DNA from 2 places in the Ruegeria alba genome. Region 1 is predicted to be linked to the other one. Evidence: riboswitches for the same ligand, from Rfam matches in the RefSeq annotation. Region 1 holds a riboswitch; the other holds the start of a gene.

Evidence for each region. A riboswitch is a leader RNA that binds a small molecule or an ion and turns the genes downstream of it on or off. The one in region 1 is predicted to bind cobalamin.
Region 2: linked by a shared signal. The riboswitch ahead of MB818_RS17295 (hypothetical protein) and the one ahead of MB818_RS06435 (CbtB domain-containing protein) in region 1 are both predicted to bind cobalamin.

What each region holds. Positions count from the first base shown of each region.
Region 1 covers NZ_JAKOEM010000003.1:164,134-169,647, reverse strand. The annotation lists gene MB818_RS06455 (LysR substrate-binding domain-containing protein) at 1-170, shown strand, start outside; gene MB818_RS06450 (DUF1636 family protein) at 226-582, shown strand; gene MB818_RS06445 (hypothetical protein) at 570-1,064, opposite strand; gene MB818_RS06440 (CbtA family protein) at 1,128-1,826, opposite strand; gene MB818_RS06435 (CbtB domain-containing protein) at 1,830-2,000, opposite strand; cobalamin riboswitch at 2,036-2,246, opposite strand; gene cobF (precorrin-6A synthase (deacetylating)) at 2,290-3,033, opposite strand; gene cobA (uroporphyrinogen-III C-methyltransferase) at 3,026-3,754, opposite strand; gene MB818_RS06420 (cobyrinic acid a,c-diamide synthase CobB) at 3,751-5,076, opposite strand; gene cobM (precorrin-4 C(11)-methyltransferase) at 5,063-5,514, opposite strand, start outside.
Region 2 covers NZ_JAKOEM010000019.1:26,789-32,302, reverse strand. The annotation lists gene MB818_RS17305 (TetR/AcrR family transcriptional regulator) at 1-119, shown strand, start outside; gene ypfJ (KPN_02809 family neutral zinc metallopeptidase) at 116-967, opposite strand; cobalamin riboswitch at 1,073-1,285, shown strand; gene MB818_RS17295 (hypothetical protein) at 1,371-1,769, shown strand; gene MB818_RS17290 (protein-tyrosine phosphatase family protein) at 1,774-2,271, opposite strand; gene MB818_RS17285 (sulfatase-like hydrolase/transferase) at 2,625-4,283, shown strand; gene pheS (phenylalanine--tRNA ligase subunit alpha) at 4,469-5,514, opposite strand, start outside.

The DNA.
Region 1 (5,514 bases):
ATGTGCCGCGCCACGATATCAGCGCCGGAACACTGTCACGGGTCGACTGGCCGGTGCCGATCCCGATCGGGCCGGTGGGCGTGTCGATGCGCAAATCTGCCAGCCTGTCGCCCTCGGTCGCCGGGGTGCTGGATGCGCTGCGGATAGAGGCCGCGCAAATGGCGCGTTGAGCTTGCCTCGGCGGACCCGATGCGCCACATCTGCCGCACCGATCAAGGAGACACCATGAGCGACATGCGCCTTTCCCTTTGCTCCAGCTGTCAGGGTGAGCGGGACCGCGACCAAGGGGCCGAGCGTGCCGCCGTGTCCGACGCGTTGGCGCGCGCTGGGCTCAGCGGGCGGGTGGAGCTGGTGGAGCATGCCTGTTTCGGCGCCTGCGCCACCCCGGTGGCGCTGGCCCTTCAGGGGCCGGGGCGGGCTAGCTATGTGTTCTCGGACCTCGACGTGGTGGCGGATGCCGACGATATCGCCGCCACCTGCCGTGTCTATCTGGACAGCCCCGGAGGCTGGATTGCCGATGCCCGTCCCTGTGGACGGTTGCGGCAATGCCTGCTGGCGCGAATCCCGGCCTATTCCACCTGAACCGTGACCACGGCCTCGACCGGAATGCCATCGACCATCAGCGGGCTGTGGCTGTTGGCGTTCAGCGAGACCTTCACCTCGACCGGACCTTTGGGCAGGTCGGGGATATGCATCCATTCGCTGTAAAGCCGGGCCAGTTTCACGTCGTTGACATAGACATGGGCATGGCCTTCGCCCGGCACGTCACTGGCCGAGGCGTTTTCGGGGGCAAAGCGGAAATTCTGCGGGCTTACATGCAGGTTCCAGCCCGACATCGGATCGCGGGTCAGTGCCACGGACACACCGGGTGCGTCGGGGCCTGCGGGCAGATGGGTGGCCTGGGCGTGGTCGTGGCCGCCTTGTGCCGTGTCATGGGCGCCATGCTGGGCCGCGTCGCCGTGGTCATGACCGTCAAAGGTGACACCATAGGCCGCCGCGGTGACGAAACCGGCACCGCCACCAAAGACAAGGCCGATGGCGAAGAGAGCGAGAGAGCGGGACATATCAGTCTCCTAGCAAAGGAAAACCCCGCCGGACGGGTCCGGCGGGGCATATGGGTCGACGGATCAGGCGTGCGCTTCGGCGCGCTTGCTCTCGGTCTGCCAGAAGTAACCGGCGAAACCACCCAGCAACACCCAGGCTGCCATCCCGACACCAAAGGCGCGGGCGGCAAACAGGGCGCCCAGTTCGGTCGGCACCGGGCCGGCAAAGCTGTCAGGCTCGGGCGCGCCGATCAGATGCGGCGCCATCAACAGCAGCGCGGCGGCGCCATAGGCCATCAGGTTGCCGCCGAAGGCGATCAGCCACATGGCGATACCCGCCGCGGCCACGGTCGCGGTCCACCAGATCTGGCGGGCGGTGATATCGGTATAGGACACACCGGGCACCTCGGGCGCGAGGCTCAGTCCGGGCGCGAAGTGAAAGGTGATGAACCCGGCCAGACCCCAGAGCAGACCGGCGCGCGCGGTGACCGCATGACCCATCCCCTCGGACACCGACATCAGGGCGACCATCACCACCGCATAGCCGGTATAGGTGAGCATTGCAAAAACGACCGTCAGCGCATCGCGCATCGGATCGGCGAACATGCCGGGCAGGTCGGGCTGGGCACTTACCGCCTCGGCGCCGAAATGCACCAGTTCGCCGGTTTCATACAACTCGGCATGCAGCAACACGGGCTGCACGAACAGAAACTGCAGCAAGGCGGCAATCAGCCCTGCTGCAGCGCCAGCGAACAACGCGCTGGTCAGAATGCGACTGAACATGGTTCAGTGGCAGGGAAAGCCGGTTGCGTGGCGCACGTCGTGGGCGGCGTCATGCAGCGCGGATGCCTGCACATGGCCCGCCAGGGTCACGATGCCCAGGCCCAGGATCACGGCGAACAGAGCCGGCAGGATCGCGGAACCGGTGGCCGATGCCTTGAGTGTTTTGGTCGTCATGTCATTTCCTCCTTGCCGCCGCACCCGACGGCCGGTGTTTCATTACCTGTCTGGCAGGTCTCCTGGCTCGCGGGTCGGTGCCTCTGTTCGCCTTCCCCCCGGAGCGAACCCGGGAGTGGCTGGTTGAACAGAGGCTCACCGCTTACAGTCGCGGGGGCGGCTTTGGCCTGAACCGACGGGCGGTCGCACCAAATTCCCTCTTAGCATCCGGATTGCTCCGGCAGGACCAGACCCCTCCATTTAGCCGCGAACGCGCATCCGGCGCAATCGTCATTTGCGACCTTTCCGGTCAGTTTTCGCGCTTTTTCAAAAGATAGATATCCATGATCCAGCCGTGATCGGCACGGGCGCGGGCACGGGTTTCGACGATTTCGCCCGCCATCTCGGCCAGTGGTCCCGCCACCAGAATCTGTTCCTCCATGCCCACATAGGCGCCCCACCAGATGTGGTAATCGGACATATCCAGCGCCTGGAACGAGCATTCGCCGTCCAGCATCACGGCCGCGGTATCCACCGCGGGCGGCCAGCCTTCGTCGCGCAGGCGCCGCCCGGTGGTGACCAAGAACGGTGCCCCCAATGCGTTGACCGGAATGCCATGCGCCGCCGTCAGCGCCTGAAGCGCGGTGATGCCGGGAATCACCCGTACCCTGGGTTGCGGATCGAGCCGCGCCGCGATTCGCAGCGAACTGTCATAGAGCGACGGGTCGCCCCAGATCAGCAGCGCCACCCGCGCCGCGTCGGGGTGGTCCTCCATCGCCGCCTGCCAGCGGAGCGCAATGGCATCGTGCCACTCGTCGACACCCTTCAGATACCCATCCTCGGCGCGGCGCGCGGGGATGTCGAAATAGGCGATCTGCGGCGGCGTGTCGGTGGCGTCAGTGATGATGCGCTCGCGCAGCCCGGCCAGATCGGATTTCCCCGCCCCCTTGCGCGGGATCAGGATCAGATCGGCGGCGCGAATGGCGGCGATGCCTTCGCGGGTGATGTGGTCGGGATTGCCGGTGCCGATTCCGATCAGGAGAAGCTCAGTCATCGCCGAACTCCGCCAGCGGACCATACAGGATCAGGGCGGGTGCGGTGCCGATCTCCGCTGCCAGCCGTTCGGCCAGTTCACCCATGGTGGCGCGGGTCAGGCGCTGTTCAGGGGTCGAGACGCTTTCGGCCATCAGCGCAGGCGTCGAACGTGGCAGGCCATGCGCCTCAAGCGCATCCAGCAGCAGTGGAAAGGTGCGCTTGCCCATGAACACGACCGTGGTGGCCTGCGGGTCTGCCAGTGCGGGCAGGTTCAGGTCGGGGGGCAATTGCCCGCTGACGTCATGGCCGGTGACGAATTGCACCCGCCGCGCGGTCAGTCGTCGGGTCAGCGGGATGCCCGCCGCCGCCGCCGCCGCCACCGCCGAGGGGATGCCGGGGATGATCTCGTATCCGATCCCGGCCGCGCGCAGCGCGACCAGTTCCTCCTCCAGCCGGCCAAAGAGACCGCCATCGCCGGATTTCAGCCGCACGACATGCGCGCCGGTCTGGGCATAATCCACCAGCAGGCGGCTCACATGGTCCTGTTTGGGCGAGGCGCGGCCCGCCCGTTTGCCCACCCCCACCAGATCGGCATCCGCGCGCGCATGGGTCAGGATCGGACCGCTCGACAGATCGTCGAACAGCACCGCATCGGCCTTGCCCAGCCGATCCACCGCTTTCAGCGTCAACAGGTCCGGGTCGCCCGGCCCCGAGCCGACAAAGGAGACAAAGCCGCTCATGATCCCGCCTCTGCGATCAGGTGAAAGAAGGTGCCGGTGACATTCCCGCGCACGGACCCGGTTTGCGGCCCCTCGACGCCTTCGGCATCGAACACACGGGCCAGCGGCGCGTCGGGTTGTTCCAGGATCGAGGAATAGTGGAACTCGTGCCCGCGCAGGGTGGTGCCGGTGCCATAGCCGGGCAGGGGCGCCAGCAGTTCGGCCCGGCGATAGCCCAGGTTGAACTTGCGCTTTTCATACGAGGTGACGAGGCCCAACAGACCCGCCATCCGGTGGCGGGTGCCATCCTTGTCGATCAGCGCCTCACCCAATGCCATGTAGCCGCCGCATTCGCCATGCACGGGCCGGGTTTCGGCATGCCGTCTCAGCCCCGCGCGAAAGGTTTCGGCGGCGGCAAGTGTGCCCGCATGCAGTTCGGGATAGCCGCCGGGCAGCCAGACCAGATCGGCATCGGGTGCGGGGGCCTCGTCAGCCAGCGGCGAAAACGGCAGGATCTCGGCGCCGCCCGCGCGCCAGCCTTCCAGCAGATGCGGATAGGTGAACGAGAACGCGGCGTCCCGCGCCAATGCGATGCGCTGGGCCGGGGGCGGCGGCAGCGCGGTCGACGATGGCCCATTGGGGCCTGAGGAGACCGCTGCCCCCTTGATCGCCTCCAGATCCACATGGTCGCGCAGGAAGGCGGCATAGCCCGCGATGGCGGCCTCCAGGTCGGGGTGTTCGACCGCCTGAATGAGGCCCAGATGCCGCTCGGGCAGGGTCAGGTCGCCGCGCCGGGGCAGCACGCCCAGAACCGGCAGGCCCGCGCGCTCCATTCCCAGCCGGGTCAGCCGCTCGTGCCGGGGGCTGGCACAGCGGTTCAGGATCACTCCGGCAAAGGGCAGGTCGGGGTTGTACATCCGGAACCCCAGCGCGGTCGCCGCCGCCGATTGCGCCTGTCCGCCCACATCGAGAACCAGCACTACCGGCCAGCCCATCCTGAGCGCGGTTTCGGCGCTCGACCCGTGGCCGGTTTCGCCCGGTTTCGCCACGCCGTCGAACAGGCCCATGGACCCTTCGGCCACCACGATATCGGCGCCCGACGCCTGCGCGGCCACAGCATCCAGCAGACCCTTGCCCATCGCCCAGCTGTCGAGGTTGAACGAGGCCCGTCCCGCCGCCGCCAGATGAAAGGCGGGGTCGATATAGTCCGGTCCGCTCTTGAAGGGTTGCACGGTCAGCCCATCCTCGGCCAGCGCGCGCAACAACCCCAGCATGACCGTGGTCTTGCCGGTGCCCGAGGCCGGGGCCGAGATCATCAGGCCGCGGGGGTTAGTCATCGCCATGGCTCCAGCTCGACCAGGGGCTGTCGGCGCTTTGCGGCCGGTAACGGCGGTCGTATTCGCGGGAATAGAGGCAGCTTTCGTCGAACCCTTCGCCCTTCAGCACCGGCCCCACCAGGATCAGCGCGGTGCGCGAGATGCTTTCGTCCAGCGCCTCTTTGAGCGTCTCCAGCGTGGCGCGGATGATCCGCTCGTCGGGCCAGCTGGCACGATAGACCACCGCCACCGGGCAATCGGCGCCGTAATGCGGCACCAGATCGGCGACCACCTTATCCAGATTGCCGATCGACAGGTGGATGGCCAGCGTGGCGCCGGTACGGGCGAAATTCTCCAGGCTCTCGCCCTCGGGCATTGACGAGGCGCGACCGGGCGTGCGGGTCAGTACCACCGATTGCCCCAGACCCGGCAGGGTCAGCTCGGTCCCCAGCGCGGCGGCGGCGG
Region 2 (5,514 bases), on a different contig from region 1:
CGCAAAAGACCGCCGAGACCATGTTCATCCTGCTGCAAGGCGGCTGGATGCTGGCCCGTGCCCGGCAGTCCTCGGACGTGCTGCGCCGTCTGCCCGAGATGCTGCCGCGCGCGGATTAGAGCCGGTTGGTGCTGAACGTGTCGCAGCTTGCGACCCGGCCACTATCAAAGCCGCGTTCGAACCAGGCCGCCCGCTGCGCCGAAGTGCCGTGGGTGAATGTATGCGGTTGCGGCACCCGGCCCGCCTGCCGTTGCAGCCGGTCGTCGCCGATCATCCGAGCGGCGTTCAACGCCTCTTCCAGATCACCGCGTTCCATCAGACCCCGGACCGAGCGCGCCCAGACCCCGGACAGGCAATCGGCCTGCAATTCCAGCCGCACAGTCAGGGCGTTGGCCTCGACCTGCGAGGATTGCCGGCGCGCCTGATCCACCTGGCCCAGAATGCCCAGCTGATTCTGCACGTGATGGGCCACCTCGTGTGCGATCACATAGGCGGCGGCAAAATCGCCACCCGCCTGCAAGCGCCGCGCCAGCGTGGCAAAGAAATCTGTGTCCAGATAGGCCTTCTGGTCGGCCGGGCAGTAGAAGGGCCCGGTCGCGCCCGAGGCGCCGCCGCAGGCGCTGGATGTCACCTGAGAGAACAGCACCAGCGTCGGCGGGATGTAGTCGCGGCCAAGCTGGTCGCGGAACACCGTGCCCCAGACATCCTCGGTTGTGGCCAATACGCGCGAGACGAATTCGCCCGCCTGCCGCTCTTCGGCGGTCAGTTCCTTGGGTGTGCTCTGGCTCGGGCCCGGCTGTTCGGTCAGGAACGGGGTGACGTCGATGCCGGTAAAGGCGCTGATCACCAACAGCAGCAGCACCCCGCCGATACCCAGCCCACGCCCGCCGATGGCTATGCCACCGCGGCCGCGCTGCGCGCGGCGATCCTCGACATTCTTGCTGCCGCGCACCCCTCTCAACCGCATAACGGCACCCTTTTTCAGCCTGACTACTCGATACCCATACTAGCATCCCGCCACATGGGGAAAAATCCGGCAGAAACACCCGGCTTGACTTCGGCCCGCATCACCCGCTACCGCTGAGGCGATGGTTCCCGGTGGCACATGCGCCGGGATGAAAAGGGAACACGGTGCGGCCCTCTGGCGACAGGGGACCAATGCCGAGACTGCCCCCGCAACTGTAAGCGGTGAGCGATGCCGAAATGCCACTGGCCCTCCGGGCCGGGAAGGCCGGCAAAGCCCGGACCCGCAAGTCAGGAGACCTGCCATCGCAACCGTAACTCGAACCCGGGCGGGGTGTCCGGACGGGATGCCTAGGCCCTGATCGGCCGGTCCCCGACACCCTGTTCCGCCGCGCGGAGGGCGCAGGATGATCTGGACTACAAGAACGCATGAATTTGCCGCAACGCTCTGTCGCCGAACCGGCAGGCCCTGCCCGGCGTTGTCGGCATTGGCCGAGAACCTCGCCCGCGCGCTGCGGCAGGCTGAACCGATGACCGATGCAGGTTTCGCGATCGAGGGGCATTGCGAGATGCCCCCGTGTGGAGCAGGTTGCATGGCCCGCTACGCCGCCTCGCACAGCCGGATCCGCGTGTTCTGCGGCGTCGACGAAGACACCGCCCTGTCGCATCTGAATCGCTTTGCCGATGCGCTGATGACACCCGACGGAGCGGGATTTGCCGCCGGGCTGGGCCCGGTACCATGCGCCATGGCCGAGGCCCGCCCCCGCTGCGTCCACTCTGCTGCGACAGCGCAAGCAACGGCCTGAAGGATCAGTCCCGGATAGCACGGCCTGCCAGCGCCCAGTCCATCTGGGCGTCGGTTTCCACCGCACAGGAGCGGACCGACCGCAAATGCGCCAGCGCCGCCTTCGGCTCTTCGCCCGTCTCGATCATCAGGCGCAACGCCGCCATGCCCGACCGGCCACAGCCGCCCTTGCAATGGATCAATACGCGCCCGCCGCCGCGCAGCGCATGCCGGGCCGATTTGCTGATCGCCTTCCAACTGATCTCGGCATCACGGCCAGGCACTCCGAAATCATCGACCGGCAGATGAGCCCAGCGGCAGGCGCGACTCTGGATATCAGCACCAAAATTGCGTGCACCGTGCTGCAACATCTCGACCTCGGTCGTCATCGAGATCACCAGCCCGGGCGCCCAGGACCCGATCAGATCAATATCACTTGAATAGTTGCCAGACAGGCCCGGCAACTGGCAGATCGCCAGCGAGCCTCCCCCAACTTGCAGCGCATAGATCACCAATTGCGCCATCCGCAAAATTCCCTCTCCGATCGAGCCCACATCCAAGGCCGCAACACCTTGCCCAGCCGCAACATGACTCCGAAAGAAGCTTTGTCGCAAGTCACGATGCTGGTGAGTGCGCAAGGATTCGGGGCACAAAAGGGCAACCCGGCAACAGTGAATCCTACGCTTTAGGCCGTTCAGACCCCGCCTGAAGGGCAGCTAAGTTAAAGCTTACCGACAGGCGAGCCAAACCCTTGGCCAGAAATGCACGGAAGGGCCCGGTGCCATGTTTCCTACTTGGTCCCAACCCGGCTAGAGTGCGGGTAGTCTAGACCGGAACTGCAGGCTTTCCGACAGATATGTAAAAGGTATGCGCGCCCATGAATATCCTGTTCATCATGTTTGATCAGCTGCGCTGGGATTACCTCAGCTGTTACGGCCACAAGACCCTGAACACGCCCAATATCGACCAGTTGGCGACACAAGGGGTGCGCTTCGACCGTGCCTATATCCAGTCGCCGATCTGCGGTTCGTCCCGGATGAGCACCTATACCGGGCGCTATGTGCATTCGCACGGAGCCAGCTGGAACGGCATACCGCTCAAGGTGGGCGAGATGACCATGGGCGACCACCTGCGTGCGGCCGGGATGGGCTGCTGGCTGGTGGGCAAGACCCACATGCGCGCGGACGAGGAAGGCATGGCACGGCTGGGGCTTGAGCCGGATTCGCTGATCGGGGCGCGGGTGGCGGAATGCGGGTTCGACGTCTTCGAGCGCGACGATGGCATGCTGCCCGAGGGACCGGATGGCTATTACGACCCCGATGGCGCCAGGGAATACAACAAGTACCTGCGCGCCAAGGGCTATGAGAGCGACAACCCCTGGCACGACTTTGCCAATTCCGGGCTGGATGCCGAGGGCAATGTGCAATCGGGCTGGTTCCTCAAGAACGCGACCCGCCCCGCCAATATCGCCGAAGAGGACAGCGAGACCCCCTATCTGACCACCCGCGCGATGGAATTCATCGAACACCAGACCGGTCCGTGGTGCTGTCACCTGAGCTATATCAAGCCGCACTGGCCCTATATCGTGCCCGAACCCTATGCCAGCATGTATGGCCCCGAACATGTGCAGGACGTGGTGCGCAGCGACAGCGAACGGCAAAACGCCCACCCGCTGTTCAAGGCCTTCATGGACACCAAGGTGGGTGAGGCGTTTTCCCGGCAAGAGGTGCGCGATGCGGTGATCCCCGCCTATATGGGGCTGATCAAACAGGCCGACGACCAGATGGGGCGGCTCTTCACATGGCTCGAGGAGACCGGGCGCATGCAGGACACGATGATTGTCCTGACCTCGGATCATGGCGATTTCCTGGGCGATCACTGGATGGGGGAAAAGACTTTCTTTCACGATGCCGCGACGCGGGTTCCGCTGATCGTCTACGATCCGCGCCCCGAGGCCGACGCGACCCGGGGCAGCGTCTGTGACGCATTGGTCGAAAGCATCGATCTGGCGCCGACATTCGTCGAGGCAGCGGGCGGCAAACCGGCGATGCATATCCTCGAAGGGGAAAGCCTGATCCCGATCCTGCACGGCGCGCGCGACCACACGCTCCGCGATCACGTGATCTGCGAATACGATTTCTCGGCCTCGCCGATTGCGCATCTGAACGACATCTCGGTGCGGCAGGCAGTGATGTTCATGGTGGCGGACAAGGACTGGAAGCTGATCCATTTCGAGGCCGACCCGCGCCCGATGCTGTTCGATCTGAGGAACGACCCGCAGGAACTGGTCGATCTGGGCGGCGACCCGGCCCATGCCGATGTGATAGCCGGGATGTATGACAAGCTGTTCCGCTGGACCCGCCGCCAGTCGCAACGCACCACCCGCAGCGAGGAACAGCTGATCGCCATGCGCACCAAATCCCGCAAACGCGGGATCGTGTTGGGCATCTATGACGAGAACGAAACGCCGCTGGAGCTGACCGTGAAATATCGCGGCCGCAAGGCGCGGCCGTACAAGGACTATCTGAAGGGGTAAGAGCCGCGCAAGCGCCAGACCGCGGGATGGCGATCCTTGGGTTGAGCGGGGCAGTTAATGCCAGCCAAGTCCGGATAACCGTCGAAGGGCGTGCTGGCGGTCCAATATCGCCAGCCCGTGCGGGCGGTCTGGCGATTGCGCGGCAGCCTTAGGCCTTGATTCCGCGCTGGCGCAGGATGACCCCTTTACCTGCTCAACCCCCCATGCAGGTTCGGCATGTCCAGCGCCGTAAACCCGTAGTGGCGTAGCCAGCGCAGGTCGGAATCGAAGAAGGCGCGCAGATCGGGGATGCCGTATTTCAGCATTGCCAGACGGTCGATACCGATGCCGAATGCAAAGCCCTGATAGACATCCGGGTCGATGCCGCCGGCGGCGATCACCTTGGGATGCACCATGCCGGACCCCAAAATCTCCAGCCAGTCGTCACCTTCGCCGATCTTCAGCTGGCCGCCTTCCCAGGAACAGCGGATATCGACCTCGGCCGAGGGTTCGGTGAAGGGGAAATGCGAGGCGCGGAACCGCAGTTCGACATCGTCCACCTCGAAGAACGCCTTGACGAATTCCTCAAGCGTCCATTTCAGGTTCGCCATCGAGATATCGCGGTCCAGCGCCAGGCCTTCGACCTGGTGGAACATCGGCGTGTGGGTCTGGTCGTAATCTGCGCGATAGACACCGCCCGGACAGATCACGCGCAGGGGCGCGCCCATTTTCTCCATCGAGCGGATCTGCACCGGCGAGGTATGGGTACGCAGCACATGCGGCGGGCGATTGTCGCCCTCGGCGCGGTGCATGTAGAACGTGTCCATCTCGGCCCGTGCGGGGTGGTGGCCGGGGATGTTGAGCGCGTCGAAATTGTACCAGTCGGTGTCGATGCGCGGCCCTTCGGCAACAGAGAAGCCCATTTCAGCAAAGATCGCGGTCAGTTCCTCGCGGGCCTGGCTGATCGGGTGCAGCGTGCCCTGGCGGCGGTTGCGCGCGGGCAGTGTCACGTCCAGCCATTCGCTGCGCAGACGCTCGTCAAGCGCGGCATCGGCCAGCGCCGCCTTCTTGGCAGCCAACGCAGAGTTGATCTCGTCTTTCAGCGCGTTCAGTGCCGGGCCCGCGGTCTGGCGTTCCTCGGGCGTCATCTTGCCCAGTTCACGCATTTTCAGCGCCACCTCGCCCTTCTTGCCCACGGCGGCAAGGCGGATCGCTTCGATCGCGGCCTCGTCGGCGGCCTCTGCGATCTGGC